Regions from separate parts of the Massilia consociata genome, predicted to be linked through region 2. Evidence: riboswitches for the same ligand, from Rfam matches in the RefSeq annotation. Region 2 holds a riboswitch; each other region holds the start of a gene.
The links. A riboswitch is a leader RNA that binds a small molecule or an ion and turns the genes downstream of it on or off. The one in region 2 is predicted to bind cobalamin.

Region 1 (10,168 bases), on a different contig from region 2:
TCGTAGCGCGCGCCCGACACGACGCCCAGCCCCGCGTACATGTCGCGGCTGCCGTCGGGCATCGGGTTGGTGGTCGGCGTCTGTGCGTGTGCAGCACCGCACCAGACAGCTAGGACCAGGACGAGGAGTTTGTTCATGGTTTTGCAATCAGGGAGTTCGGGTGCCGATATTTTACGTCGAGCAACACAAACTCTCACCAATTGTTACTTCAGGAGTCGAATTTCTTGAGAGAATTCCACCGGAACCTCACTCCGGTCAACCACGACCAGGTGTGCCGGGTAGGTGATCGCCATCGTGCAGAACACCCCCGGGCCCGGCTGCGTGTCGACGTGCCTGACCTTGAGCTTGCCGTCGGCGTGGCGCACGCTCTCGATGCCGGTCGCGTAGCAGCCGCTCGGCTGGGCGCCCAGGAACACGCCGATGACCATCTGCCTGCCGAAATCGATCTTCGGCACCGGCGCGTCGCCGCCCGCATGCTCGCGCCACAGGGCCGCCCAGGCGGCCGGGTCACGCACCACCAGCTTGCGCGGCGTCTGCACGCCCGAGCGCGTGCCGCTGTCGATGCTCTGGAAGCTGGTCCAGTCCGACGCCGCCTTCACGAACTCGACCGGTACATCGCTGCGCGGCACCGCCACCACCTGCATCGGCTGGCTGACCACCGGCAGGCAGATCGCCACCGGGGTGATGTCGCGCTCTTCGTATTCCACGACCATCCTGCCGTCGCGCGTACCGACGTGCAGCACCGAGACCGTCTTGCAGCCGCTGTCGACGTCGCCGGCAAAGACGCCGACCAGCATCTGGCGCGAGAAGTCGACTTCCGGCGCGGCGATCCGGGTCTTGCTGTGCTCGGCCCACAGCGCAGCCCAGGCGGCGCCATCCTTGACGACCACCTGGCGCGGCGCGGTGATGTTGGAAAAACCTTCGCCCACCACCGTCGTGAAGGCGACCGGCGCGCCGGACGTCGGCAGGAAGGGCACCCGTTCCACCTTGTGGCCGGCGCCCAGGCCGAGGTCGGCCTTGTCGAGGTTCTTCAGCATCGTGTCGAACAGGCTGCGCAGGTTCGCGTCCGTGCAACTGGTGCGCGGGCCGGCGATGGTGTCGCCGGACTGGCACAGCACGGCCTCCGGGGTCGGGCCCATCAGGGTCTGGCCGTAGGCATTGTCGGCGCACTGTCCGGCACGGTCCCACAGCACGTATTTGTTATCCACCAGGTAGAGGTTGTTGCGGGTCGAGGCGCACGCGGCATCCTGCGCCAGCTTGATGTACTCGGAAACGACCGGGACGCCGCCATTGGGCTCGCCGAGCGTGATGCCCTGCCCTGCCGTCCGGTTCGTGGCGACGGTGGCGCCATCGCCGCCACCGCCACAGGCTGCCAGGGTGGCGCCGGCGACCAGCGCCATGGCCAGGGTGCGTACAACCATGCTCATCTTGTTCTTCTCCACGCAAGCAGGCGCAGGCTGCGCCAGGTCGTTTCCTTGGGAATAAAAAAACCCGCCGACACTCGCATATCAGGCGGGCAAACGGAAAACCAGATAGAACTTGATACCTGATGTTGAGCATGTTACGGACTCCCGGCTTGCGATTCCTCCTCGAACTGTCGGCCAATTGTCGTCAATTTGTAAATCACGTGCGCGGGCGATGTCGTAGTCACATCGTGCTCCTTGCTCCTATACAATACCGCCCAAGGAGAAACTATGTATTGCGCAGCATCCCGTAACCGCAAGTCATGCAGGATGGGCACGTGAACCGGATCTTCTTCCGCTTCTTCGTGCTGGTCATGCTGTCGATCACGGCGGCCACCTTCGTGATCTACTTCGCGTTCAGCCGCCTGTTCGGCGACCCGCTCGACGATATCGCGCGGCGCCAGGCGGCCGCCCAGATCTTCCTGCTCGAACAGTACGTGGACCAGGCGCCGCCCGACGACTGGCTGACGCGCCTGAACAACGTGCGCGAGGTCTCGGACGTGCGCTACGACCTGATTCCCCTGGGCGAGGCGCGCGCCGCGCTGTCCGCCGGGCGCCGCGCCGTGCTGGACCGCGGCGGCATCGTGCTCGACCCGGCCGGGCGCAGCTTCTACCGGCGGGTCGACCTCGAGGGGGAGCGCTACATCGGCAGCCACGAGGAAGTGCTGCGGGCGCAAAACCTGCCGATCGACATCGACCAGGCGCTCAAGCGGGAGGCGCTGCGCTACATCATCGTCGCGGTGGCGCTGCTGGTGCCGATCGCGCTGTGGTCGCGTTCGCACTGGCAGGGATTGCAGGCGCTGTCGCGCGTCGCCGACGAGTTCGGCAGCGGCAAGCTGACGGCGCGCGCGCAGATGAAACCCTCGGCCGCCGTCTATCCGCTGGCCGAGCGCATCAACCACATGGCCGACCGCATCGAACACCTGCTCGAAGCGCAGAAGAGCCTGCTGCATTCGGTGTCGCACGAACTGCGCACGCCGATTGCGCGGCTGGAATTTGCGCTGGAACTGCTCGATGCCCGCGCCAAGGACCCGGACCTGGGCAAGCGCATCCGCGCCATGGAGGGCGACCTGCACGAACTGAACGCCCTGGTGGGCGAACTGCTCGACATGAGCAAGCTCGACAGTGCCCGCAACCTGCAGGCGGAGCCGACCGCGCTGGCGCCGCTGCTGCGCGAGTGCACCCGGATGCTGCCGCCCTCGCCGCACAGCCTGGACTGCGCCGTGCCGGACGACCTGGGCGAGCCGGAACTCGACCGCCGCCTGCTGGCGCGCGCCGTGTGCAACCTGCTGCGCAACGCGCAGAAGTACGCCGGCAGCCGCATCGAACTGTCGGCCGCGCGCAACGGCAACGCGATCGAGATCGCGGTGGACGACGATGGCCCCGGTATCCCCGAGGACGAGCGCGAGAAGATCTTCGACCCGTTCTACCGGCTCGACCGCAGCCGGGACCGCGCCACCGGCGGCTTCGGCCTGGGCCTGTCGATCGCGCGCAAGGCGGTGGCGCTGCATGGCGGCACGCTGCGCGCCGAAAGCTCGGCCCTGGGCGGGGCGCGTTTCGTCATCACCCTGCCCGCATGAAGCGCACGCAGGCCCCGGTCAATCATGCGGCGCTTTCTTCCCGCCCCGCAGGCGTTACACTGTCTTTATGAGCGGAGGTCCACCATGATGATTGCATTACGCTGCCGTTGCGGCAAGCTGCGGGGACAGGTCGAGAGCCGGCGCGTGGCCGCGCGCCTGGTCTGCTACTGCAAGGACTGCCAGGCCTACGGGCGCTTCCTCGGCACCGGCGTGCTCGACGCCGCCGGCGGCACCGAGGTCGCGGCCATGCCGCCCTCCGCCGTGCGTTTCGAGGCCGGACTGGAGCACCTGGCCTGCATGTCGCTTGGGCCCAGGGGGACGCTTCGCTGGTATGCGAGCTGCTGCCGCACGCCGGTCGGGAACACGCCGCGTAACCCGCGCGTGTCTTACGTGGGACTGCCCAGGGCGTGCATGGATGCGCCGGCCGAAGTGCTGGACCGGGAAATGGGGCCGCTCCGGGCCAGGGTGAACACGGAATCGGCCACGGCGAAGATGGAAACGACGCCCGCGAGCACCGGCTGGGCGGTGTGCAGGCTGGCGGCGATGCTGCTGAAGGCGCGCCTCGGGGGCGGCTACAAGGACAATCCCTTCTTCGCACCGCAGGGCACGCCCGTCAGGACGCCGCAGGTGCTGTCGCTGGAAGAACGGAAAGCGCTGACCCCGGGTTGAGCCGCGGGGCCAGTGTAGGGAAACTGCAGGAAACGCTAGGACCCCGCGGAAAACCGCGGGATCAGCGCCGGCTCTGTTCGGAGCTGGGGCGCACGTGCGTCACGCCGTACCACAGGTGTTCCCACCAGTGGTCGCGCGAGCGTACGGTCACGAGGCAAGCCTTGTCGATGCCGCCCTTGAAGAGCGGATCGGGGCATTTGTTGGTCATCAGGGCGTGGCGCTGGTTCTCGGCGTTCACGAGGGCGATGGCCAGCCACACGGCCACACCCGCGAAGAACACCGCCAGCGACCACGCCACGTGGTTCACGTTACTGGTCTCAAACAGGTCCTCCTCGTTGGGCCGGGACCCATCGTACATCTTGAGGACTTCGCGTTCGACGTCCTTGTTACTCATTTCGCCTTCATTTCGTTTTAGCTGCCCTTGCAACGAGCGCGTCCATCACCTGCATGGTCGCCTGCATCGTCTGTTCCACGCCCTGGATCTTGTTGGCTTGGCCCACCTGGCCCGGCGACACCACGTACTTGCCGTCGATGACGATGGTCGGGGTGCTGTTGGCCTTGTAGGCTGCCGCTACCTGGCTCAGGCGGCGCAGCTTGGTAGTCACGCCGAACGAATTCCAGGTTTCCATGAACTTGGCGCGGTCCAGGCCGTTCTTCACTGCCCACTCGATGATCTGGTCGTCCTTCATCAGGCGCTGGCGCTCGACGTGGATGGCGCGAAACACGCGGTGGTGGTATTCGTCGAGCTTGCCCATCGCTTCGAGCGTCAGGAACAGGCGCGCTTCCGGATCGGCCGGCCCCTGGAACGGCAGGTGGATGCGGCGCACGACGATGTTGTCACCCTGCTTTTTGATCCACTGGTTGAACGCAGGTTCCAGCATGTTGCAGGCCGGGCAGTGATAGGCGAAGAATTCGATCACCTCGACCTTCTTGCCCGTTGCCTGGACCGGCTGCGGCTGGGCCAGCGTCTGGTAGTCAACGCCGTTTTTCGGGTCGGCCGGCGACGCGATGGCGGTGCTGGCGAACATGGCGGCGGCGATGATGGCAAAACGCAGAGAACGCATAGGTTACCTTCCACAAGAAAGAATTAGCAAACGCCGGGAGATTACCACTTTTTTGCCTTCCCCAAGAAGGAAGAGCGGTGATTTTGCATTTGCTTACGGAATTAACTTGAGCTTACGGAAGTGATGAGTGAGTGGCTGAGGTACGCACCTGGATTCGTGCCTGCGGTCTGCGCTGACGTACCTCATCCAGCGCCTCGCACAGCCGGGCCGTGCCGTCGATGATCCTGGGCCCCGGCCGCGTGAGCAGCTCCCCGTCCACGGTCACCAGGTTGCCCCGCTTTACCGCCGTCATGTTCCGGTACGGCTCCCACAGCCTGAGCCCCGGGTTGGCCGGATCATGGCGCCTGCCCGCCAGGATCGCTTCCGGGTCCGCCGCCAGCACCGCCTCGATGCTGACCACGGGGGCCACCACCTTCAGGTGGCCGAACACGTTGCGCCCGCCGCAGAGGCGGATCGCGTCGCTGGCGATCTGGCCATCGTTGAGCGTGTACAGCGGCTGGTCCCAGATCTGGTAGAACACCGTCACCGGCGGGCGTTTGCCGTAGCGCGCTTCCAGCCCTGCCAGCCGGGCGCGAAAGGCGCGGGAGGCGGCCTGCGCGCTCGCCTGGGTGCCCAGCAGCTGGCCCAGGCGCTCGACATTGTCCGCCACCTGCCCCAGCCGGCGCGGCTCGGTGTGGTACACGGGAATGCCGAGACTTTCCAGCTGCGCGATCTGGCGCGCCGTGTTCCCGGTATGCCAGACCACGATCAGGTCCGGTTTCAGGGACAGCACGCGCTCCATGTCGATCTGGCTGTTGCTGCCGATGAGCGGGATCTTCCTTGCCGCCTCCGGGTAGTCGCTGTAGTTCATGGCGCCCACGACGCGCGCGCCGCCGCCGGCCGCGAACAGCAGCTCGGTGGCGTGCGGCGCCATCGAGATGACGCGTTGCGCCGGCTGCCCCACCGTGACGCGGCGGCCGGCGTCGTCCACCACCGTCACGGCGGCCTCGGCGCCCAGCGCCGCCAGGGCCAGCAGCGCGGGGACGAGTCGATTCAAGGCACCCATCGTGGTTTGTTAGAAGTCGTAGCGCAACGACAGCTTCAGCTGGCGGCCGTCGCTCGGGTAGATGCCCGAACGGCAGGCGAAGGCGTTGCTGTAGTACTGGCGGTCGGCCAGGTTGAGTACCGTCGCCGCCACTTCCCATGCCCCCACGCGGTACGCATAGCGCGCGTCCACGGTGGTAAACGACGGGATGCGGGCATTGCAGCTGTTGGCGAAATCGTCGCCGTAGCGCTGGCGGTCGGCCCACTGGGCGCCGATGTCGGCGCTGTGGCCGCCGGCGGGAGCCCAGGCCAGGCGCGCGGTCACGACGTTCTTCGGCACCAGGACCATCTCGCGGCCGGCATTCGGGCCGCCGGTGAACTCGGCTTGCACGTGCTGCCACTGGCCGGTCAGGCGCCAGTCGCGGGCGAAGACCAGCTGCCCTTCCACTTCCACGCCCTGGCGGTGGGTCGGGTCGAGGTTGGTGTTCGCGCCCCAGCGGCCGTAAAGGGTCGGATCGTAGAAGATCTCGTTGCTCAGGCGGTGGCGGAACAGGCGCGCGCCGAGCTGGCGTGCGCTGTTGCCGAAGCTGGCGCCCAGCTCGATGTCGCGCGAGGTCTGCGGGGCCAGGACTTCGGGACCGGAACGCACGCTGTTCTCGTCGACGTTGGCGATGCGGTAGCTGCGCCCGAGCTTGGCGAACACGGTCAGCTGCGGCAGCACGTCGATGCTGCCTTCGAGCGACCAGGCGTTGACCGACTGGTCGCGCCGCTCGTTCGCTACCGGCGGGAAGCCCAGCGGGTCCGAATAGTTCTTCTCGAATTTCTCGTGGCGCGCGCCGACGGCCAGGCGCGCATTGTGCGGCGCCGACCACTGGATCTCGTCGCGCAGGTAGAAGGCGGTCGAATCCTGCTGCGCGTCGCCCAGCGAGAAATCGGACGTGGTCTGGCGGTTCCAGCGCATCAGGTCGACGCCGGCCACCAGCTCGTTGCGCTTGTCGCCGAGCGCGGCGATGTGGCGCAGGCGCGGCGAGAACTGGGTCTGGTCGGCGTCGTAGCGTGACCTTGATGCGATCCTGGCGCCGTTGCTCGTGTAGTAGTAGTAGTTCGCTTCCACCTCGCGTTCGCGATGCGACAGCTCGGCGGCCAGTTCCAGGCTGCCGATGCGGTGTTCGAGCGAAGCGGTGACGCGGTCGGTGTCGATGCTGCCGAAGTCGTCCGGCGTGACCGTCTGGCGCGGATTGTCCAGGAACTGGGCTTCCGTCAGCGATCCCGGGAAGCGCGCATCCTGGCGCGAGCGCTCCACACGCAGGCCGACGCGGCCGGCGCCATAGTTCCACTGCACGCCGCCGCTGGCGGTCTCCTGCTCGAATGCGCTGTTTTTGCGGTAGTTGTCGGTCTTGCGCCTGGCCACGGCCACGTCCAGCGACACCGGGCCGGCGCCATAGGCCAGCGAGCCGCGCAGGTCGCGCGCGTCGAAGCGGCCTGCTTCCGCGAACAGCGAGCCGTGGGCACCGGGGCGGGCGCCCTTGCGGGTAATGATGTTGATGACGCCGCCGGTGGCGCCTTCGCCGTACAGCACGCTGCTGCCGCCGCGCTGGATCTCGATGCGCTCGACGGTATCGACCGGGATGCTGGACAGGACGGCGTTGGTCAGCTCGTTCTCGTTCAGGCGCACGCCGTCGACCAGGATCACCACGTTCTGCGCGCTGTTCGAGCCGAAGCCGCGCAGGTCGAGCGCGAAGTCGGGCGAGGCGTCCAGGCTCTGGCGCCCGAACACGCCGCCGATCTTGCGGATCGCGGCATTGACGTCGGTGGCGCCGGCGCGGCGGATCTCGTCCGCGGTGATGACGGTGGCGCCGATCGGCGCGGCGCTCGGCTGGGCCGGGAAACGCGCCCCGGTGATGACGATCGAGGGCACGGCTTCCTGCGCGAGGGCGTTGGCGGCGAGGATGGACAGGGAAAAAGCACAGGCCAGCGCGAGCGGCTTGAAGGCCGGCGCGCTGCGCGGTACGGCAGCAAAATTCATGTTGGATGTTCTCGGTAAAAGCACCGGCCTGCGTCCCCGCACACCGGAGTCAACGGAAGCCGCCCAAGGCCCATGCCTGCGGCGCTTCCACCTGTCTGGCCGGTATCCGGGCTCGCAAGACCGACCGCCTCACCTTCCTATGCGATGCACAGTGGTTGTCGAGGCGGCCTGTCGCCCCAGGAAACCCTGCGCGGCGACGCTTGTTGACCGTTGCGGGGGCAGCACATCCCGGCGCCGGCGCGTTGCGCGGACACCTCGTGTTTCCCGTTTAACTGCACGCGCGGATTGCGCATGCGGGCACCAGAACGCGGCGATTATAACCTGACAAGCCGTCGCGGTTTGTTTCGCCGCTTGCAGGCGGGCCTGGTGGAGCCCGCGCCGGCGCCGCCGCGTTCGATCGGCTACCATGGGTGCTTCGACTGAACACCCGGAGCACCCATGACGCTTCCCACCTACTTCGTGTCCCACGGCGGCGGTCCCTGGCCGTGGATGAAGGACCAGTACGGCCGCGCCTACGACAAGCTGGAAGCCTCGCTGCAGGCGATGCGACGCGACGCGGGAGACCGGGTGCGCGCGGTGCTGGTCGTCACCAGCCACTGGGAGACGCCCGGCTTCATGCTGTCGTCGGGAACGGCGCCCGGCATGATCTACGACTACGGCGGCTTCCCGCCGCATACCTACCAGGTCAGGTACCCGGCGCCGGGCGAGCCGGCGCTGGCGCAGCAGGCGGCCGCGCTGTTGAGCACCGCCGGCCATCCGGCCGGGCTGGACCCGGCGCGCGGCTTCGACCACGGGACCTTCTCGATGCTGTATCCGGTCTATCCGGAAGCCGCGATGCCGGTGGTGCAGCTGTCGCTGCGGCGCGACCTCGACCCGCTGGGCCACATCGAGGCCGGCCGTGCGCTGGCGCCGCTGCGGGACGATGGCGTACTGCTCATCGGCAGCGGGCTGTCGTACCACAACCTGCGCCAGTTCGGTCCCTCCGGGGCGGCGGCATCGAAGGCGTTCGACGGATGGCTGCAGCAGGCGCTGGCCTTGCCGCCGCAGGAGCGCACTGCCGCGCTGCTGGGCTGGCTTGACGCGCCGATGGCGCGGGCAGCGCATCCGCGCGAGGAACACCTGATTCCACTGATGGTGGCGCTGGGCGCCGCCGAGCGGGAGCCGGCGGCCTGCGTGTATCACGAGGAGGATTTTTTCGGGAGCCTGACGGTGTCGAGCTTCCGGTTCGGGTGAAGCGAGTGGCCTGCTCATCAGGTCGCAGGGTGGCCGCCTGGCGGCCGCGCGCTCAAATGACGCTTGCATCGCGAGGACGCATCATCTGCCTGGACGCGCGCACGGCATAGCCGTCCACCCTACAAAAAACCTCAGGTGCCGCGCTTGCCGCGCGCCGCTTCCTCGGCCTTGGCGGCAGCCTTCTCTTCGGCGATGCGCGCCTTCTCCGCCATCTCGGCCGCATGCCTGGCCAGGGCCGCGGCGCGGGTCGCGGGCGTCTCCAGGCTGATGCGTCCCAGCGCGCCGGTGCGGTAGTCGTGCAGCAGCACGTGCGCCGCCTTTTCGTAGTCGAACTCCCCGCCGCGCACGCGGAAGCCGCGCCGCTGCGCGACGTTCTCGATCACGGCGATGCCGTCCAGGCCCTCGGTCTTGAAGCCGTAGCGCGCCGTGAGCAGCTGCGGGTAACGCTCCAGCAGCAGGTTGGCCAGGAATTCCGCCACCTCTTCCTCGATCAGCGCATTCGAGCCGACCGCGTGGCTGGCGGCCAGCATCAGGCCGTCGCTCGCCATCGCGATCTTCGGCCACAGCATGCCCGGGGTGTCGACCAGCACGATGTGCTTGCCGAGGTAGAGCTTCTGCTGGGTCTTGGTGACGGCCGGCTCGTCGCCCACCTTCGCCACGCGCTTCTTCAGCAGCGCGTTCATCAGGGTGGATTTGCCGACGTTCGGGATCCCCATGATCATGATGCGCAGTGGCTTGGTCGGCACACCGCGGTGCGGCGCCAGCGACTGGCACAACTCCGGAATGCGCGCGACATCAAGCGGCTTCTTGGTCGTCATCGGGTAGGCGGTCACGCCTTCCTGGGCGTCATAGAAGGCTTTCCATGCCGCGGTGGCGGCCGGGTCGGCCAGGTCGATCTTGTTCAGGATTTTCAGGCAGGGACGCTGGCGGAACTTGCGCAGTTCCTCGACCAGCGGGTTGCAACTGGCCTCGGGCAGGCGGGCGTCGAGGACTTCGATCACCAGATCGGTGTTCTCCATCTGCTCGGCGGCTTCCTTCTTGGCCGCGTTCATGTGCCCCGGGAACCATTGAATGGACATGCTGTGCTTTCGTAATCTTCGGTCAGGGCGC
Region 2 (10,168 bases):
CGGTGCGCGACCACGTCGTGAACGTCATCATGGACATCGTCAACCGCTACGACGTGGACGGCATCCACTTCGACGACTACTTCTACCCGAGCGGCACCATCCTCGACGACGCGGCCTACCACGCCGACCCGCGCGGCTTCCCCGACACCGCTGCCGGGCGTGCCGACTGGCGCCGCGACAACATCAACCTCCTGATCGCGCGCGTGAACGACAGCATCCGCGCCGTGAAGCCGTGGGTGAAGTTCGGCGTCTCGCCGTCGGGCATCTATCGCAGCAGCCTTGATGCGGCCGAGGGCTCGCCGACCGCGAGCTGGGCGGCGCAGCACTACAGTTCGATGTTCGCCGACACCCGCACCTGGATCCGGCAGGGCTGGGTCGACTACCTGGCGCCGCAGATCTACTGGTACATCGGCCAGGCGGGCTCGGACTACCAGCTCCTGGTGCCGTGGTGGAACGACAACGCCTACGAGCGCCACATGTACATCGGCCTGGCCGACTACAAGGTGAACACGGTCGGCTGGACGGACCCGGGCCAGATCGACAGGCAGATCGCGATGAACCGCGCGCACGGGAACATTTCGGGGCAGATCCACTTCCGCCACGCCTTCCTGCAGGGCGATCTGCTGGGCTACCGCACATCGCTGAAGAACAGCACCTATGCAAGGCCGGCCCTGCTGCCGGTCATGGCCTGGAAGGGCACGGCCGCGCCGCCTGCGCCGGCGGGACTGGCTGCAACGATCGGCGACGACAATGCCGTGCAGCTGGCCTGGGCGACGGCGCCGGACAGCGCGGACGAGTTCGAGAAGACCCGCAGGTATGCGATCTACCGCTCGCCGGTGCGCGAGATGGACCTGGAGTCGTCCGCCAACCTGCTGGGCGTGACCGATACCGCAACCGGCGCCTTCGTCGACCGGACCGTGGGTCCGGGCCAGTATTACTACTACACGGTGACGGCGCTGAACCGCTTGAGCAACGAGAGCCCGCACGCAGCGACCGTCAGCAACGACGTCGAGGCGCCGACCGTGCGCACGCGCGATGTGTCGCTGCGGCTGGCGAACGGCACGGCCACGCTGGCGCCGGGCGACCTGGATGGCGGCACGACCGACAACTGGGGCGTAGAATCCCTGGCGGCTTCGCGCACCACGTTCGCATGCTCGGACATCGGCGCGCAGAAGGTCGAGCTGAGCGCAGTCGACAAGGGCGGCAACAGCGCCAGCGCGCAAGCCACCGTGCAGGTGCTGGGCCATGTGCCGCAGCCGGCGATCGCCGTGACGCCGGGCGCGGGCGAGGAGACCGGCCTGCCGGCCAATACCATCGCGCTCGGCTATGGCCCGCAGAGCGTCACCTTGCGTGCGAGCGACGCGGCCGGCAGCTCGACCTTCAGCTGGAGCCCGGCGGCAGGGCTATCCTCGACCACCGGTGCGGTGACCAGCTTCGCACCAGGCGCGGCCGGCAGCTTCCGCATCACCGCGCAGGCCGCCAGCCCGGAGAGCTGCTTCGCGCAAGCGACGGCGACCGTGACGGTGATCGATGCGCGCTGCGGCGACGGCAAGGTGGCGGTGTGCCACGGGACGGGCAGCGCCGGCAATCCGGCGGTCCAGGTGTGCGTGGCGCCGAATGCGGTGCAGGCGCATTTGAAGCAGGGGAGTACGCTCGGCATGTGTCCAGGCTGAGATGCTTCCCCACAGACCGTCGAGTGGCCGCCGGCCGCGGCGGTTCAACGGTCTCCGGCGGGCGCCGCAGGGGTAGGAGCGGCCTTTCCCCAGCTGTCCTCGTACAGCATCCCGGACAGCGCGCGCCGCCGGTCCCAGCCCTCGGCCTCGAGCATCGGGGCCGGATAGAATTCCTCGACGTGGCCCACGCACAGGATCGCGATCGGCAGGCTGCCGGGAGGCATGCCGCATAGCGCGCGGACCTGCTGCGGATCGAACAGGGACACCCAGCCGACACCGATGCCTTCGGCGCGGGCGGCCAGCCAGAAATTCTGGATGGCGCAGGAAGCCGACGCCAGGTCCATCTGCGGCATCGTGCGCCTGCCGAACACGTAGGGTTCGCGCTCGTCCATCAACCCCACCACCAGTACTTCCGCACAGTCGCGTAAGCCTTCGACCTTCAGGCGCATGAATTCGTCGGCACGCCCGCCGAGCGCCTGCGCGGTCAGCACGCGCTCCTCCTCGACGTGGGCATGGATCCGTTGGCGCAGCATGCGGTCCGCGATCCGGATGAAGCGCCATGGTTGCATCAGTCCGACACTCGGCGCGCTGTTGGCCGCCTCCAGGAAGCGTGTCAATTGGTCCGGCTCGATCGGTGTGGGCAGGAAGTGGCGCATGTCGCGCCGCTCCCGGATCGCGCGGTAGACGCCCTGGACCTCGGGCGCAGAGAAGGCGTGGCTGCTCATGCGCTCCTTCCTACTTCGCGGCAGGCGGTTCGACCAGCACCAGCTTGCCGGTCTTCGGATCGCGGTAGACCTCGCCCACCCGGTCGTAGCCACTGCCGGGCTGGCCGGCGCCGTCGGCCGGACGCTCGATCTGCCGCCCTTTCTCGACCGGCTGGGGCACCGGACGTGCGCCCTGCGTTCCCGCGATCGCGGCAATCAGGCCGCAGGCGAACACCAGCATCACGTCGACCAGATTGACCAGGCTCGCGCGCGGGTCCTCGTCGCCATGGTCGAAGCGGGCATCGAGGCGGGAATACAGGCGCAGGCGCGCGGGCCTGCCGCCGCGCACCGCGCCGCCGTTCACTGTGCCGTTCACTGCGCTCATGCCGCGCCCTCCATCGCTTCCAGGGTCTCTTCGTACCAGCGGCGGCGCAGCTTGCCGATGACGAGGCCGCCGATGCCTGCCACCAGGCCGAGCACGGTGGCGTCGAAGGCCACCGTGACGGCGCTGGCGAGCTGGGCGGGATCGCCGCGGCCGAGCGCCGCCAGGCCCGGGCCGAGGGGAATGATGGTGGCCATCAAACCCAGCATCGGTGGAATGCGCGCCAGCAGGTCGGCGCGCTCGAGGCGCCGGCGCGCCACTGCATGGACGCGGCCGACGTCGCCGGCCGCACCGAGCCTGGGCAGGCCATGGAAGCGTTCGCCGACGGCGATGCCGGCTTCCACCAGCGTCACCGCACAGGCGAACAAGAGGGCGGCCAACGCGGGCGCCAGCAACCAGCTGACCGCATCGTGCAGCCAGGCGAAGGACAAGACATCAAGCATGGAATCTCCTGGAAGGTTGGGGGTGGTGGCGGCCGCGCCACAGGCCGAGCGAGAACAGGATCAGGCCGCAGGCCAGGGCGCCGAGCACCTGGGCGACGCGCCGGCCGGCCGGCGTCGCCGGTTCTTCCAGGCGGCTCAGCTCGAAGGCGCGCGGGGCTGCCGTGGCGTCGGGGGCGGGAGCGGGAGCGGGGGCTGCGGATGGCGCCGGCGAGGGTGCCAGGCGCGGCGACGCGGGCGACGCCGGTACGTTTGCCGTGGCCGGCAGCAGCTCGCCGCGCGCCTTTGCCAGGGTCACGCCCAGCAGCCGGGCATCGGCCGCGTCCAGTTGCGGCGCAAGCCATTGCCACATCGGGTGCGCCGGCGCGGTGTGCCCGCTGCCGGGCAGGCCGTTGGCGGCGACCAGGCGCGCCAGCTCGCCGCCCAGGCGCCGGATGGTGGCGGGATCGGTCTGCCAGAAGCCTTTTTCGGCCGCCACCATGAACACAGCCAGCATGTGCGCCTTGACGTGGGCGTTGTGGCGCCGGCCCAGGAATTGCGGCAGGCCGAGTTCGTAGCGGTCGTCGAAGTACACCGACTTGACTTCGTCCCACGCCCAGTTCTTCACCAGGTCCGGACGCGTTACCTGCCAGCCCCACAGGTTCTCGATGAATTCCTGTCCCATGGTACGGGCGCCGGCGTAGCCGTGGTCCATCAGCGGCTTGAGCCAGGCAGGGTTCAGGAAGCGGCCGCGCAGCTCGCCCAGCAGGCTCGCTGCCAGCGGCTCGACGTCGGCGCGTCCCGGCTGGGCGTGCTGCAGGATCAGGGCCTCCGGCACACGGCCGGTGCGGGTCTCGACGGCCAGGGACAGGCCGCCCAGGTAGTCGAATGCGTCGTTGTTGTCGAGCAGTCCGTACAGGTTGCTGGCGCGGCCGTGGTAGGTGCGGGCGATGCCGCCGAGCGCGGCGTCGAATGCCGCATGGCTCGCTTCGCCGTCCGCGTCCATGCCGTAGGCATGGCCCATGCGCAGGCGGTAGGCGCGGGCGAGTTCGCCGCGCTCGCGCCATGCGCCCGAGCGCTCGGTCAGGCGGTTGACGCCCGTGCCATACGCGCCGGGAGCATCGCCGAACACGCGCTGCACGGCTGCGTGGCCGGCCTGGGCAAGCGGCATGCCGCCGCCCTGCAGGGCTTGCGTGCGCGCCAGCCATTCGCGCGCCACGCGGTTGCGTTCGAGCGGCTCGCGCCCCCATGCGCCGCCGCCCGGCAAGGGCGCCAGTGCCGCCTGCAGGGCTTCGTGCAGCCCGGGTTCCCGTTCGGCCAGCGTGGCGGCGGACGCGGCCAGCGCCATCCGGCCGGCACGGTCGATCAGGCGGATCAGGTTCGGGTACAGGTCGCGGAACAGGCCGGAGGTGGTGACGATCGCGTCGCGCCGCACGGCATCCGGCTTGAGCCGCACGTCGGTGACGACGCCGCGCGCATTCCATACCGGCTCGGCGCCCATCATCGCCAGTGCGAAGGCCACCATCACGCCTTCGTCGCGCACCGCGTCCGAGGCCCACAGGATGATGCCCTCGCTGCCCGCCCCGTCGTCCACGGTGGAGGGACGATCGGCAGCCTGGGCGGCCAGGCGCTCGCCCAGCCCGTAGCCGAGGCGGGTCGGCAGGATGTCGCCGTCGACCGCATGGAAGTTGCGCCCGGTCGGCAGGGCTTCCGGGGAGCGCAGCGGGTCGTTGCCCTTGCCCGGCTCGATGTAGCGCCCTTCCAGGCCCGCCAGCAAGGCGCGCATCTCCAGCGCCGGCGACGCGGCCAGCTTGCGCTCGATGTCCGCATCGACGGTGCCGCCCTGGCGCATCGAGTCCAGCATCAGGTCGAGCGACTTGCGCTCCCACGGCCGGCCGAACACGTGCAGGCCATGGGGCATGAATTTCTCCTGCAGCTTGGTCAGGAAGTGGCCGATCTCGTGCGCGAGCAGGTCGTCCTCGGCCGCGTCGAAACCGATGCCGCGCACCTTCAGCACGTCGGCCATCGAGGCTTCGAGCTCGGCGCGCAGGTTCAGCTGCGCCACCCGTTCGCGCATCAGGCTTGCTGCCTGCGCCTTGAGCGACTCCGAGCCGGCGGCCTCGAAGCTTTCGACCACCTGGCGCAGCGACAGCAGTTCGTCGTACAACGGGGTCGCGGCCAGCGGCGGGGTCAGGTGGTCGACCATCACGGCCAGGCCGCGCCGCTTGGCCTGCGTGCCTTCGCCGACGCCGTCGACGATGTAGGGATAGATGCCCGGCAGGTCGCCTGCGATCAGGCTCGGGTAGTCGTCGGCGGCCAGCCCGACGGCTTTGCCGGGCAAGAATTCATAGGTCGAGTGACGCCCGACATGGACCAGGGCGTCGGCCCGGAAGCGGTCGCGCACCCAATGGTAGAAAGCGAGGTACTGGTGCGGCGGCGTGATGCTGGTGTTTGCGTGCAGGAGCTCCTCGTCCACTTCCCAGCCGCGCGGCGGTTGGGGCCCGATGAAGACGTTGCCGAACACCAGGCCCGGCACCAGCAGCTTGCCGCTGTCGACCATCACCTTGCCGGGAGCGGGGCCCCAGCCGCGCATGCCTTCGATGCCGAAACGGACCAGGCGCCGCTGCAGCGCAGCCAGGGTAGCGCAGCGGCGCGAGGGGCGATCGCCGAGGCAGGCGAGATAGCCCTGTTTCAGGCTTGCGAGGTCTCGCAGCGCGTCTTCGCGGCGCGGGTGGTCGGCGCCTTCGACCAGGTGCTGCAGCTCCGCGATGACGACCTCTGCGCGCTTGCGACCCAGCACCTGCTCGCCGCCGGCTTCGGCGTCGAGCACGTCGGCGTGCAGGCGGCCGAGCAGGCCGCCTGTCATTTCCCCCTGCACGCGCGGCGGGAGCGTGGCGAACCAGCGCTGGTAGTCCCCGGCGGCCACGCCGTTGACCGCCGGTGCGAGTTCGCGCAGGGCGGCGCGGTCTTCGGGCAGGTTGACGCCGTGCGCCATGATCCGTTCCAGCAGCGCCTCGGGCGAGGCGGGCAGGTCGCCGACCGTATAGCCGGCGGCCTTGAGTGCATGCAGCATGTCGAACAGCGATGCCGGCACGTCGAGGTTGTCGGCGCCGATGTTCTGTCGGCCCGGCGGGTGGTTGTAGTAGATGAGGGCGATGCGCTTGTCGCGATTGGGCTTGGCGCGCAGGGCCAGCCAGCGCTGCACGCGTGCGGCGAGGCGGCCCGCTTCCGCATCGAGCACCACCGGCGGACGATGCTCGAGTCCGGTCTTCGGATCGTGCCGGGCCTGGCCCAGCGCGGCCACGGCGACGGGTTGGCCGATGCCCTGCAGTTCGGGCAGGGCGACGCGGTACTGCACCGAGTCCGGGGCCAGGCCGTCCGGCGACAGGCGCCACTGCATGGCGCTGCGATCGAGCATGCGGATGGCCTTGAACACCGGCACGTCGAGGCGCTGGAACGCCGCCTCCACCGCCTCGCGGCCCTCGGCCGCGCCGACCACGAAGTCCTGCAGCACCACCAGCGCAGCCGGACGCGCCGGTGCGATCAGCTCGGGCAGGCGTTCCAGCGCCTCGCGCGAGGCGCCGCCCCAGCGGCTCAGGACCTGCACGCAGGGCTGGCCCTGCCGTTCGATGTGGCGGCACAGTGCGTCCGGCACGATGCCGTCCATGTTGGCCAGGTCGAGCACCACGACGGTGGGTTTGTCCGCCAACCCGAGCTCGGCGGCGCGGCCCCAGGCCGCGTCGTCGGCCAGTTCGCGCTGCCCGGCGCGCAGGCGCAGCGCGGGCTCCGGGCGCGGCGCCGCCAGCGGCGTCGCCGGTGCGAGCAGGTGGGCGAACAGGGCCGCCGTATTGTCCATCCCGCTTCCTTGCCACAGGCGCCGCGCGGCCAGCCAGCGGCTTGCCGCCGGATGCGCCGCGGCGGCGCGCAGGGCCGCCTCCGGCGGCGTCTCGTTCGACAGCTGGCGCAGGGTTTCGGGCGGAAAGCCTGCCAGGCTGCCGTGGCGGCCGCGCGTCATGAGGCTGAGCGTGGCTTCGCCATTGAAGGCCAGGACCTCGGTGCCCGGGCGGGCGTGGCTTGCCAGGGCGTCCTTCAGGCGCCGCGCCGGGTCGCCGAACACCGAGACCGCCAGTACGCTGTCGGCACCCCGGATCCAGCGTGCGACGTCGCCGCCGCTGGCCGCCATGAGCTGGGCCGGAGTGCGCAGCAGGATGCGGTCTTCCGGATGCCGCGCCAGGTGGCGATGGGCTGCTTCGACGGCGGTTGGCGCCGCACGTTCGGTCACGATGGCAAGCAGGGTGCCGGCGCGAACGGGCAGGGTGGGTAGGAGACACAGCAGCGCTGCGAGGAGGCAGGCGCGGACGAAGGTACGGGCGCTCAGTTCGGGTCGACCAGTGAAGCACGCAGGGCGCGCATGAAAACCAGGCAGGCCCTGTGCTCCATGGAAAAGCCGTGCGCATCCAGGGCGCACGAAAGCCGCGCGCACTGGACGGTGTCATGACCCGGACCGAAGGAAAACGAGGGACAGCCAACCGGCAATGCCACACCCCGGGCATTGCAAAGTGCATCGTGACTGGCCGGTCTTCTGGCTCGCCTTCTTCCTTCGCTGGCCCTGCCTTCCCGTGCGATGCACAGTGGCGTCCGGCCAGCGTCGTCAGGCTTACAGCAGCGGGGGCTGCGCCGGACTGGCGGGGATGGCTATCCCGCGCGTCACCGGCTTCCCGTTTCACCCTCCTGCAGACCTGCAGGAAGGCACCAATCGCGTAACGGCCGGATTGTACCGTCCGGCCGAGTTGTTGTCACGACATCTTTGTCGTGGGTCGTTCCCGCTATGCGGACCGCGTTCAGCCCGTATTGCGCAGGCCCGCCGCCACCCCGTTGATGGACAGGTGGATGCCCCGGTGCACGCGCGGATCCACGTTGTCGCCCAGCTTGCGGCGGCGGTGGATCAGTTCGACCTGCAGGTGGTTCAGCGGATCGAGGTAGGGGAAGCGGTTCTGGATCGAGCGTGCCAGCAGCGGGTTGCCGGCCAGGCGTTCGGTGACGCCGGTGACCGCTTCCAGGCAACGCAGCGTTTCTCCGTACTCGGCCGTGATGCGGCGGAAGATCCGCTCGCGCAGTTCCACGTCCGCCACCAGTCCGGCGTAGCGCGAGGCGATCGCGAGGTCGGTCTTGGCCAGCACCATGTCCATGTTCGACAGCAGGGTCGCGAAGAACGGCCAGTCGCGGTACATCGCACGCAGCAGCGCCATCCTTTCCTCGCGGTCGCCGTCCGCCAGCCAGCCGCTGACCGCGGCGCCGAAGCCGAACCAGCCCGGCAGCAGCAGGCGGCACTGGCCCCACGAGAAGCCCCAGGGAATCGCCCGCAGGTCTTCGATGCGGCGCGTCGACTTGCGCGAAGCCGGGCGCGAGCCGATGTTCAGTTCCGCGATCTCGGCGATCGGCGTAGCGGCAAAGAAGTAGTCGGTGAAGCCCGGGGTCTCGTACACGAGGTTGCGGTAGGCCTTGTAGGCGCGCGCGGACAGTTCGGCCATCACGGTTTCGTAGCGCGCCAGGTCGCCTCCCGTCGCGCCGTTGCCGGCGTCGTCCGCCTGCGGGCTCAGGCTTGCTTCCAGCGTCGCGGCCACCAGCAGCTCCAGGTTGCGCCGGCCGAGTTCGGGATTCGAGAACTTCGAGGCGATGATCTCGCCCTGTTCGGTCAGGCGGATCTGGCCGTTGACGGTGCCGCGCGGCTGGGCGCGGATCGCGTCGTAGCTCGGGCCGCCGCCGCGGCCCACGGTGCCGCCGCGGCCGTGGAACAGGCGCAGCTTGACGCCCTTGGCGGCGAACACGTCGACCAGCTTCAGCTCAGCCTGGTACAGTTCCCAGTTCGAGGTGAGGAAGCCGCCGTCCTTGTTCGAATCCGAGTAGCCGAGCATGACTTCCTGCAGCCGGCCCTGTTTCTCGATGACGCTCGCCACCAGAGGCAGCGACATCCATTCGTCCATGATGCCGGCTGCCCTCTGCAGGTCGGGGATGGTCTCGAACAGCGGGATCACCATCACCTCGCTGGTGACGCCCGCGCCGCCATGCGCGACGCGCATCAGGCCGGTCTCCTTCTGCAGCAGCAGCACTTCGAGCAGGTCGGAGACGGTCTCGGTGTGCGAGATGATGTAGTTGCGGATCGCGCGGCTGCCGTAGCGCAGGCGGATGTCGCGCGCCGTGCGCAGGATGGCCAGCTCGGAATTGGTCTCCTCCGAATAGCTCTCGTACGGGGAGTACAGGGGGCGCGGCTGGGCCAGTTCGGCCAGCAGCAGTGCCACCTTGCGCTCTTCGGGAAGCTGCGCGTAGTCGGCTTCGGCCTGCGCGCGGGCGAACAGTTCGGAAAGGACGCGCTCGTGCACGTCCGAGCTCTGGCGCATGTCGAGCGAGGCCAGGTGGAAGCCGAAGATGCGCGCCGCCCGCATCAGGCCGGCCAGGCGCGGCGCGATTAGCATCTCGCCGTGGTTGGCGCGCAGCGAATCGGCGATGACCTCCAGGTCGGCCGCGAACAGGCCGGCGTCGAGGTAGGGCGGGGCGTGGCCGACTTCCTTGCGCAGGATGTGGTCGACGCCCAGTTCGCGCGCGGTGGCGGCCAGGCGCGCGTAGATGCCGATCAGCGCGCGGCGGTAGGGTTCGTCGCTGCGGTGCGGGGACTGGTCGGTCGAGGCGTCGGCCAGCGCCTGCATCGCGGGCGTGACCGCCACCAGCAGCGTGGAGGCGGACAGCTCGGCGCCCAGCGCATGCACTTCGTCGAGGTAGAACTCGAGGATGGTGGTCGACTGGCGTACCAGCGCATGGCGCATGGTGTCGGCGTTGACGTTCGGGTTGCCGTCGCGGTCGCCGCCGATCCAGCTGCCCATCTGCAGGTACTGCGCGTTGCCCAGGCCGGCACTCCCGCCTGCCTGCTCGTCCTCGCCCTCGCCCTGATAGCGGGCGGCGATCTCGGCTTCGATGTCGTCGTACAGGCCCGGC
Region 3 (10,168 bases), on a different contig from region 2:
GGGCGCGCCGTAATAGGCGCATGCCGCTGCGACCAATCCTGGATCGGGCTCCGGCAACCGGTGCCAGGCATTCGCGGGCAGTGCCGGGACGGGATACGCGTGCGGGTTGATGCCGGTGGACAGGTCGACCCAGTCGTCCCGGCCATACAGCTGCGCCGCCGCACGCAGGTTGCCGCCGTGTTCAAGCATGCGGCCCCCGTTGCAGAACGACGATGAGCGCTGCGAGGAACGCGGCCACGCCGAGCCAGAGAATGGTCGTGTGCAGGACCAGCCGCCATGCGCGGACGATGTCGGTGACCGTGGCCGCCGGCCCCTCGCCAAGCGGAGGGCGTTGTTCCACCTGTCCGTCGTAGACCGCGGCGCCGCCGAGCGACACCCCGAGCGCGCCGGCGCCGCTGGCCATCACTGGGCCTGCGTTCGGGCTGCTCCACGCCGGTGCCTGCCGGCGCCAGCATTGCCAGGCGCGCCCGCGGGCGCGTCCGGCCAGCAGTACATACGACATCGCGGTGAGCCGCGCCGGCAGGTAGTTCAGCGCGTCGTCGATGCGCGCCGCCGCGCGACCGAACAGGTTGAAGCGCGTGTTGCGGTAGCCCCACATGGCGTCGAGCGTATTCGCGAGCCGGAATAGCACCGCGCCGGCGCCCCCCAGCACCATGAACCAGAACAGGGTACCGAACACCGCATCGTTTCCGTTTTCCAGCAGCGACTCGGCGCCCGCCTTGGCCAGGTCCGGTTCGAGCGCATGCTGCGTATCGCGGCTGACGATCCAGGACGTGCGCGTGCGCGCCGTTTGCAAGTCGCCCGCGCGCAGTGCATCCACGATTGGCGCGGTATGGTCGCGCAAGCTGCGCAGTCCGATGCAGGCATACAGCAGGAAGGCGTGCAGCCAGATGCCGGCGTGGTCCGCAGCCAGCCAGGCCAGTACGCTCAAGGGCAGCACGGCAAGCATCCATGCCAGCACGCCGCGGCCGATCAGCAGCTTGCCGCGGTTCAGCCACTCTTCGATGTGTTGGGCCAGCTTGCCGAAGCCGACCAGCGGATGCCAGCGGCGCGGTTCGCCGAGCAGGAGATCGAGCAGCACGCCGGCGACGAGCAGGCAAGCCAGTTCGGGAAGCGAGAGGCCGCTCAGCATGCCTGGCCTTTCAGGATCAGCGGCAGCCCGGCCGCCACGAATACCGCACGGTCTGCGCGCGCCGCCACTGCCTGGTTCAGCCGGCCCGCTTCATCGGCAAAACAGCGCGACACCGCGCCCCAGGGCACGATCCCCATGCCGACCTCGTTGGAGACGAACACGACGTCGCCCGCCGTGCCGGCATCGAGCAGCTCCAGAAGCTCGGCACGCTCGTCATGGAAACGCTGCGGCAGCGCCACCTCGCCGACATCGGGATAGCTGCGGCCGTCGCAGAACATCAGGTTGCTCAGCCACAGCGTCAGGCAGTCGACCAGCACCAGGCGGTGCGGGGCGCAGTAGGCGCGCAGGACGGCCGCCAGGGCCAGTTCCTCTTCCACGGTCTGCCAGTGCCGGGGGCGGCGATCGCGGTGCTGCGCGATGCGCGCGGCCATCTCGGCATCGCCGCCGCGCGAGGTGGCGACGTAGACCACGTCCTTTCCGGCCTCGGCAGCGACCCGTTCGGCGAATTGCTCGGCATAGGCGCTCTTGCCCGAGCGTGCCCCGCCGAAGACGAGGGTACACGTCATGCCGGACCTCCACCGAACAGTGCGGCCGCGGCAGGCGGATTGGATGGGAAATAACTGTGGAAGTAGGACGCGGTCAGCGATCCGATGCGGAACACCGCTTCGCCCTGGGTACCGGTGCTAGTCTTGACGGTATGCTCCTGCGGCGGCGTCGTGGTCTCGAGCCTGGAATAGTGGAAGGTGTGTCCGCGCAGCGGTCCCTGCGGCGTCGGCATCGCTTGCGCCCCCAGCCCGGCAAGGCGCGACTGCATCAGGACTTCGCCCGGCAGCAGGCCGGCCATCGGCCAGCGCCTGCCGTCCTTGTCGGTGAGGCCGTCGACGAGCGCCATCATGCCGCCGCATTCGGCAACGATCGGCAGGCCATGCGCATGCGCCGCCCGGACCGACGCTTGCCAATGGCCGGCGTTCGCCAGCGCGGCACAGTGCAGTTCCGGATAGCCGCCGGGCAGGAAGACGGCGTCGGCGTCCGGCGGTACCGCTTCGTCCGCCACGGGCGAGAAATAGCGCAGCCGCGCGCCCATTTTTTGTAGAACGTCGAGATTGGCCGGGTAGAGGAAACAGAAAGCCACATCGCGTGCGATGGCGATGGTTCGTCCTTGCAGCAGAGGAGGGACATCCGGCCATTCCGCTGCCGACTGGCTCATGAGCGGCAGTGCCTCCCACGCTTGTTCGTTGAAATGCAGCGCGTCGGCCAGCCTGTCGAGCAGGTCTTCCAGGCCGTCGACTTCGCCGGGCAGGACCAGGCCGAGGTGGCGTTCCGGCAGCGGCGTGTCCTGGCGCGGCAGCCAGCCGACGAGCGGGATGTCGCGCAGCGAGGCCGCCACCATATTGGCATGCCCTTCGCTGGCGATGCGGTTGGCGACCACGCCGGCCAGCGCCACCGGACCATAGTCGCGCAGGCCCCGGGCCACCGCGCCCGCAGTCTGCGCCATGGCCGACGCATCGATCACGGCCAGCACGGGAATGTCGAACGCGCGCGCCAGGTCGGCCGCAGAGGGCGAGCCGTCGTACAGGCCCATCACGCCCTCGACCAGGATCGCATCGGTTTCGCGCGCCGCATCGTGCAGGCGGCGCCGGCATTCGTCGAGGCCCACCATCCACAGGTCGAGCGTATGGACCGGCGCGCCGGAAGCGCGTTCGAGCAGCATCGGATCGATGAAGTCCGGCCCGCACTTGAAGACCCGCACGCGCAGGCCCTGGCGCACCAGCTTGCGCGCAAGGGCCGCGGTGACGGTGGTCTTGCCCTGGCCCGATGCCATCGCCGCAACCAGTATGGCGCGGGCGCCTGCATCCCGGTTCATCTCACCACTCCGTCCCGGCCTGCGCCGCGATGCCTGCCTTGAAGGCGTGCTTGACCACGTTCATCTCGGTGACCGTATCGGCCACCGCCACCAGCTCGGGCGGCGCCGCGCGGCCGGTCACCACCACATGCTGCATGACCGGCCGGTCGAGCAGGTCGGCGATGACGGCGTGCACGTCGAGGTAGCGGTACTTCAGTGCGATGTTCAGCTCGTCCAGCACGACCATGCCGATTGCCGGATCCTGCAGGAAGCGTTTCGCCTGTTCCCATGCCTGGGCTGCCTTGGCGATGTCGCGCTCGCGGTCTTGGGTTTCCCAGGTATAGCCTTCGCCCATGGCGTGGAAGCTGACCTCGTCCGGGAAGCGGCGCAGGAATTTCTCTTCGCCGGTCGACATGGCGCCCTTGATGAACTGGACCACGCCGACCTTCATCCCATGGCCGAGGGCGCGCGTGACCATGCCGAAGGCGCTCGAGCTCTTGCCCTTGCCATTGCCGGTATTGACGATGATGATGCCGATTTCCTTGTCGGCGGCCGCGATCTTGGCGTCGATCACCGCCTTCTTGCGCTCCATGCGCTGGCGGTGGCGCTCGTTCAGCGCCGAGATCTCGTCTTCGCTCATATTGCTCATGTCGTTCATGCTGTGGCCTCGAATGGAATGAAAATGCGGCGGCCGCCGTGTTCGAGCATCTCGATCGGGTGGCCGAGGAAGTCGCCCAGCAGCCCCGGCTGCATGGTCTGCGCCACCGGACCGGCCTGCCAGCGGCCGTCGCCCATCAACAGCAGGGCATGGGTGGAAATGCGGTAGGCGAGGTTCAGGTCGTGGCCGATCATGACCACGGTCTTGCCCTGCTCACGGCACAGGCCGGCCAGCAGGCCCATGACGCTCACCTGGTGCGCCAGGTCGAGCGCGTTGGCCGGCTCGTCCAGCAGCAGGAGCGGGGTCTCCTGGGCCAGCAGGGCGGCGATCGCCACGCGCTGGCGCTCGCCACCGGACAGCGTGCGCACATCGCGGCCCGCCAGGTCGGCCACTTCCATCGCTTCGAGGGCACTCATCGCCGCCTGGTGGTCGTCGCTGCCTTCCCAGTAGCGGTTGGCGTGGTAGGGATGGCGCGCAGACAGGACGGTTTCGATCACGCTGTAGGCAAAGGCATCGTGGCGCGACTGCGCCAGGAAGGCGCGTTCGCGCGCCAGTTCGTCCGGCGCCCACGTGTCGAGGGCGCGGCCGCGCACGAGGACGGCGCCGCCGCTCGGCCGGTGCAGTCCGGCCAGCGTGCGCATCAGGGTGCTCTTGCCGGCGCCGTTGCGGCCGATGATGCTCCAGCATTCGCCGGGACGGGCCGCCCAGTCGAGCTGGCGTACCAGCGTGCGTCCGGCGATGTTCAGGTCGAGTCGTTCGGTCTGGATCATGTCACCTCCGCAGGCGGTGCAGCTGGTAGAGGAATACCGGAGCGCCGATGATGGCGGTGATCGCCCCGACCGGCAGCTGCTGCGGCGCGATGACGGTGCGGGCCAGGGTGTCACACAGCACCAGGAAGCTGCCGCCGGCCAGCACCGCCGCCGGAATCAGCACCCGGTGGTCGGGGCCAAAGGCGAAGCGGCAGGCATGCGGGACGATCAGGCCGACAAAGCCGACCGAGCCGGCGCTGGTCACCGCGCTGGCAGTGAGCACGCCGGACACAAAAAACAGGCCCTTGCGCAGGCTGCCGACGCGGATGCCGAGCGTGGCGGCGCTTTCCGCATGCAGTGCGACCACGTTCATGGCGCGGGCATTGCGCAAGGCATACAGCAGGGCGGCGCCGAGCACCAGCCACGGCGCCAAGCGCAGCGGTGCGCCGGCCAGGTCGCCGATCATCCAGAAGATCATGCTGCGCAAGCGTCCTTCCGGTGCGATCGAGAGCATCAGCGTCACCAGGGCCATGCAGGCGGACGACAGGATCACGCCGGTGAGCAGCAGCATCGAAGTGCCGCCCTCGGCCGCCAGCCCGCCGCGCAGGTCGCGCCGGGCCAGCAGGTAGAGCAACATCGAAACCGCCACCGCCCCGCCGAGCGCAGCCATGTCCACCACGATGGATGCCGCCATGAGCAGCAGCGCGAGCAGGGCGCCGACCGAGGCGCCGGCCGAGATGCCCAGTACGTACGGGTCGGCAAGCGGATTGCGCAGGAGCGCCTGCATCATCACGCCGGCCAGGGCGAGCGCGCCACCGGTGACGAAGGCCGTCAGCGCACGGCTGGCACGCAGCTCGATCAGCGATGCGGCGAGCGTACCGGCTTCGCCCTGCGCCAGCCGGCGCAGCGCATCCGGCACGTCGGCCAGCGGCACCGCGATCGATCCGGTCATCCCGGCGAACAGCAGGCTTGCGACGGCGCACAGCAGCAGCGTGCCGATGACGAGCAGGGCGCGCTGGCGCGGAGGATGGATCCAGACCGGAAGGGCAGGGTGATGCATGCGTCTCCTTGTTGCGTTGCGCGCGGTCAGCGAAGGCCGTAGCGCAGGGCGGCGAACCAGGTGCGTCCGCTCGTCCCGTAATTGCGCGCCAGTTCGTACTGTTTGTCGGCGGCGTTGTTGACACGGACCAGCAGCGACACGTCGGGCGTGACCTGCCAGCTAGTGTACAGGTTGAGCAGGCCGTAGCCGCCCAGGCGGCGCTGGTTGGCGGCGTCGTCGAAGCGTTCGCCGGACAGCAGCAGTTCCGCACCGGCCTTCACGGTACCCACGGTGTAATCGGCCATGAAGCTGGCGTGTTTCCTTGCGCGGCGCGCCAGTTGCCTGCCGGTCGTCTCGTCCTTCGGGTCCTGCCAGTCCAGGCTGCCGCGCAGGCTGATGCCGGCCATGCGCGTCTCGGCCGACAGGCTCAGGCCTTCGAGGGTGGCCTGGTTGACGTTATACGCACAGCTGCCGGTGCGGCCCGGGCATGGGTTGGCGTTGACGATCATGTCCGTGAGGCGGTTGCGGAAAACCGTGGCGTCGAACTGCACCGGGCCGGCGTCGTAGCGCAGCCCGGCTTCATGGTTGCGGCCTTTCTCGGGCCGGTTGGTGGGCAAGCCATAGCCCGGGAAGTACAGTTCGTTGAAGGTGGGGGCGCGGAAGCTGGTGCCGACACTGGCGGTGGCGCGCCAGCCGTTGCCGAAGTTGTAGCCGTAGCCGGCGGCGCCGGTATTCTTGTTGCCGTAGACCGAACGGTCGTGGCGGGCGCTGACATCGACCAGGTGGCTGCCGCGCCTGGCCGAGTAGGCGGCCGCGTACGCATTGGTGATGCGGGCACGCGTCAGCGCCGCGCTGGAGCTCGACGCGACGTCTTCCTTGCGGTGGGCGTAGAGCACCTGCAAGGTATCGGGGCCGAGGGCAATGGTGTTCTGCCAGGTCAGTTCATCCTGCTGCGTATCGATCTGGCTGGCGCCGGAGGCGGCGGCGCTGGTGAAGCTGCCCAGCTTGTCGTCGGAGCGTGCGTACTGCACCGTGCTGCGCCAGTTGGGCAGGAATTGGCTGCTGACGTAGACGGCGGCGGTGTTCAAATCCTGTTCGTTGTGCACGTCGTAGGGGCCGGGGCCGCTGTCGTACTGCGCGCGCAGGTCGCTGTGCAGGAACTGGGCGCCGACCTCATGGCCCGGGGCCAGGGCGAGCGACAGCTGGCCGTTGGCGTTGCGGCGGCGGTAGCCGTCCTTGTCCGGGTTGTAGCCGAAAGCGCCCGGACGCGTGGCGGAGAAGCCGTCCGATTCTTCGTGGCCGGCGCTGAAGACATAGCGCACGCCGCTGCCTGCGCCATGCACGCTGGCGTCGAGCTGGCGCGTTGCGTTGCTGCCTAGGCCTGCCGAGGCGCCGAGGGCCGGGCCGCCTTCGCCCTTGCGCGTGAAGATCTGGATCACGCCGCCGATCGCATCGGCGCCGTACAGGGTACTGAGCGGGCCGTAGACGATCTCGATGCGCTCGATGGTCCCGAGCGGTACGGCGTTCCATGCGGCGGCCCCGCTGGTGGCCGAGCCGATGCGCACGCCGTCGAGCAGGACCACGACCTGGTTGCTGTTGGCGCCGCGCAGGTACACGCTGGTGGAGGCGCCGGCGCTGCCATTGCGGGCGATCTCGATGCCACGCTGGCGCTGCAGCACGTCGGCCACCGAGCCGGCGCCGGAGCGGGAGATTTCCTCGGCATGAATGACGGTGGTGTCGGCGATGACATCAAGCGCACGCTGGGGCATGCGGTTGGCGGTCACGAGCACCGTATCGGCGGATTGGGCAAAGGCGGACGAAACGAAAGACGACAGGACGGCGAGTGCGAGCGCAGGCGCGGCCGCTTGCCGTGTTACAGGAAGGTTCATGAACAGTTTTCACATCAAGGACAACCAGCCGACGTCCCCGTCAGCCAGATTGAACAGAAGCGCCTTGTTGGCACGCTTCCACCTTTTGGCCGGTATCCGGGCTGGCAAGTGTGGCCGTCGGACCTTCCCATGCGAAGCGCACAGTGGTCGTGGAAGACGGTTTGCCGCATCATCCTTCAATGCGGTACTTGCTTACCGTTGCGGGGGCAGCACACGTTGGCCTATGTAGGGCTTCGTGTTTCCCGTTTAACTGCGCCTGTGGACACAGGCGCGAGCACCAAAACGGCGCCATTATACGGTAGAGACGCGCGTTCGGTGTCGCGGCATTGTCATTCTTTCAGCTCGATGACTTCACCGTACGCGATACGGTGCGGGCTTGATGCGGCACGTAGCGCGGCCTGTTCAAGGGTTCCACCGGCATGGAGCGCCGCCATGATCCGGATGGTGCCGGCGTGGCAGACGAGGAGGGCGCCGGCATGGCCGGAGCGCAGCAGTTCATCGCGGAAGGCGGCGACGCGCCGTGCGACATCGAGCACGTTTTCGCCGCCGCCCGGACGGTAATGGAGGAGGTCGGCCGTCCAGGCGTCGACGTCGGCGCGCGGTATCTCGCTCCATGGACGCATCTCCCAGGCGCCGAAGTCCATCTCGGCCAGGCGGGCATCGCGTTCGACCGGTGGGCCGAGCTGCGCAGCCAGGCCGGTGCACCGTTCGAGCGGGCTGGCAAAGACAGGCAGCTCGCCGGGCAGGCCCGCCGCGCGCAGGCTTGCCGCAACCTGTGCGGTGGCCGTGGCGGATACGCTGAGATCGGTCCTGCCATAGCAGATGCCGGGACCAACATCGGGTTGCGGATGGCGGACGAGGCAGAGCCGCATGCTTACGCCAACGCACCGTGGCCGAGCGTTGCCAGGACCGCCACGTAGATCGCCACTTCGGACAGCTGCTGCACGGCGCCGAGGCAGTCGCCGGTATAGCCACCGAGGCGCACGCTGAACTTGTGGGCAAGCCACCACGCGGAGATGGCGCAGGCCAGCAGTGCGGCGGCGAGGCTGGACAGGCCGAGCGCCCCGCTTGCGGCCAGCACGCTTACCGTGAGCGCGACCGTGAGCGCGGCGATCCCGAATTCCATCGTGCTCATGCGCTGGGCCAGCGGTTTCGCTTTACCCTCGGCACGCACGTACTCCATGCGCCAGATGAGCGAGGTCGCCGCAAGTCGCGACATTGGATGGGCAAGCAGCAGGGCGGCGATGGCGCCAGCGGGCGGCAGCATGGCGAGCGCGGTGATCTTCGCTCCCAGCATGCATACCACGCCGATCGCGCCGTATGCGCCCACGCGCGAATCCTTCATGATCTCGAGCACGCGTTCACGCGTCATGCCACCGCCGAGGCCATCGCAGGTATCCGCGAAGCCGTCTTCGTGGAAGGCCCCGGTGGCGTAGATCGTGGCGGCGGTGGACAGTACGGCCGCGACGGGTACCGGCAGGACCGTTGCGGCAGCCGCGTAGACCGCGGCGCCGATCATGCCGACCACGAGGCCGACGAGCGGAAAGTAGCGCGAGGCGTGGTGCAGCCAGTCCGCCTCGAAGCCGACCCAGCGCGGGATCGGCAGGCGGGTGAAGAACTGGACCGCAATGAAGAACAGGCGCAGCTGGTGCATGCTTATTCGGACGCCGTGCTGACCTGGGCCGAGGCGAAGGTCGCCATCTCGCCCAGGAAGTTTGCCGCCGCATGCAGCAGCGGCAGGGCGAGCGCGCTGCCGGTGCCTTCGCCCAGGCGCAGGCCGAGGTGCAGCAGGGGTTGCGCGCCCAGCGCCTCGAGCATCAGACGGTGGCCGTTTTCGTCCGAACAATGCGCGAACACGCAGTAGTCGAGGATGGCCGGCTGCAGGCGTGCGGCGACCAGCAGGGCGCTGGTCACGATGAAGCCGTCGATCAGCAGCACCTTGCGCAGTTCGGCCGCCTTGAGCATCGCGCCCGTCATCATCGCGATTTCGAAGCCGCCGAAGGTGGCCAGCACGTCGAGCGGCTCCACGACGCCCACGTGGTGCTCGACGGCGGCCGCGACGACCTGCTCCTTGCGCAGGATACCCTCAGCCGACAGGCCGGTGCCTGCACCCACGCACCGGGACAGCGGCAGGCCTGTCAATTTGTGCATGAGGGCCGCCGCCGCGGTGGTGTTCCCGATTCCCATCTCCCCGAAGCCAACGACGTTGCCCGGCAGGTCGCGCACCAGGGCCATGCCGTGTTCCAGTGCCGTGCCCAACTCCTGCCGTGACATCGCCGGCTGATGCGCGAAATTGCGGGTGCCGGGACCGACCTTGCGGTCGAGCAGGCCGGCGCGCCGGCCGAAGTCATGGTTGACGCCGGCGTCGACGACATGCAGCGCGCACCCGTTCTGGCGGGCGAATACATTAATGGCCGCCCCGTCCGCCAGGAAGTTCTCCACCATCTGCCAGGTGACGTCCTGCGGATAGGCCGACACGCCTTCCGCGACGATACCGTGATCGCCCGCGAACACCAGGATGGCAGGCTGGTCGATTGCCACCCTGGTCGATTGTTGGATCAATCCAAGCTGTGCGGCCAGCGTCTCCAATCGCCCAAGGCTGCCGAGCGGTTTCGTTTTGTTATTGATGGCATCGGCAAGCAGCCTGGACAGTGCGGCGTCATTGGTCGGTGCAATCGAAGGAATGTGCATTGTGGAAAAGATAAGGTAGGAAAAACGCGACGATAGCATAGCCACAGGCGTTGCAAGCCGGTTCGCGGTTTGCTATAGTTTCGTTTCTCCGACGCCGGCGCAGCTGTCAAAGCAGCGAAGCGAAGGAAAAGAGGGAGTTGACGAGAAGCGCGAAACACTGCATAATA

Region 1: it holds a riboswitch for cobalamin, as region 2 does, so the genes downstream of both, ACFFJK_RS02780 (TonB-dependent receptor family protein) here and ACFFJK_RS11940 (cobaltochelatase subunit CobN) in region 2, are expected to answer to the same signal.
Region 3: it holds a riboswitch for cobalamin, as region 2 does, so the genes downstream of both, ACFFJK_RS21995 (TonB-dependent receptor domain-containing protein) here and ACFFJK_RS11940 (cobaltochelatase subunit CobN) in region 2, are expected to answer to the same signal.

Annotation. Positions count from the first base shown of each region.
Region 1 covers NZ_JBHLWP010000003.1:256,899-267,066, reverse strand. Annotated here, with positions in the region: gene ACFFJK_RS02815 (MipA/OmpV family protein) at 1-137, opposite strand, end outside; gene ACFFJK_RS02810 (protease complex subunit PrcB family protein) at 204-1,427, opposite strand; gene ACFFJK_RS02805 (ATP-binding protein) at 1,742-3,043, shown strand; gene ACFFJK_RS02800 (DUF6151 family protein) at 3,128-3,712, shown strand; gene ACFFJK_RS02795 (hypothetical protein) at 3,774-4,106, opposite strand; gene ACFFJK_RS02790 (thiol:disulfide interchange protein DsbA/DsbL) at 4,114-4,776, opposite strand; gene ACFFJK_RS02785 (cobalamin-binding protein) at 4,889-5,812, opposite strand; gene ACFFJK_RS02780 (TonB-dependent receptor family protein) at 5,831-7,825, opposite strand; cobalamin riboswitch at 7,906-8,144, opposite strand; gene ACFFJK_RS02775 (DODA-type extradiol aromatic ring-opening family dioxygenase) at 8,264-9,058, shown strand; gene ylqF (ribosome biogenesis GTPase YlqF) at 9,190-10,137, opposite strand.
Region 2 covers NZ_JBHLWP010000011.1:189,452-199,619, reverse strand. Annotated here, with positions in the region: gene ACFFJK_RS11960 (family 10 glycosylhydrolase) at 1-1,673, shown strand, start outside; gene bluB (5,6-dimethylbenzimidazole synthase) at 1,718-2,398, opposite strand; gene ACFFJK_RS11950 (hypothetical protein) at 2,409-2,762, opposite strand; gene ACFFJK_RS11945 (MotA/TolQ/ExbB proton channel family protein) at 2,759-3,202, opposite strand; gene ACFFJK_RS11940 (cobaltochelatase subunit CobN) at 3,195-7,460, opposite strand; cobalamin riboswitch at 7,734-7,950, opposite strand; gene ppc (phosphoenolpyruvate carboxylase) at 8,020-10,168, opposite strand, start outside.
Region 3 covers NZ_JBHLWP010000031.1:243-10,410, reverse strand. Annotated here, with positions in the region: gene cobD (threonine-phosphate decarboxylase CobD) at 1-189, opposite strand, end outside; gene cbiB (adenosylcobinamide-phosphate synthase CbiB) at 182-1,132, opposite strand; gene cobU (bifunctional adenosylcobinamide kinase/adenosylcobinamide-phosphate guanylyltransferase) at 1,126-1,698, opposite strand; gene ACFFJK_RS22015 (cobyrinic acid a,c-diamide synthase CobB) at 1,695-2,996, opposite strand; gene cobO (cob(I)yrinic acid a,c-diamide adenosyltransferase) at 2,998-3,624, opposite strand; gene ACFFJK_RS22005 (ABC transporter ATP-binding protein) at 3,630-4,403, opposite strand; gene ACFFJK_RS22000 (FecCD family ABC transporter permease) at 4,405-5,442, opposite strand; gene ACFFJK_RS21995 (TonB-dependent receptor domain-containing protein) at 5,469-7,310, opposite strand; cobalamin riboswitch at 7,381-7,607, opposite strand; gene ACFFJK_RS21990 (histidine phosphatase family protein) at 7,640-8,182, opposite strand; gene ACFFJK_RS21985 (adenosylcobinamide-GDP ribazoletransferase) at 8,185-8,964, opposite strand; gene cobT (nicotinate-nucleotide--dimethylbenzimidazole phosphoribosyltransferase) at 8,967-10,001, opposite strand.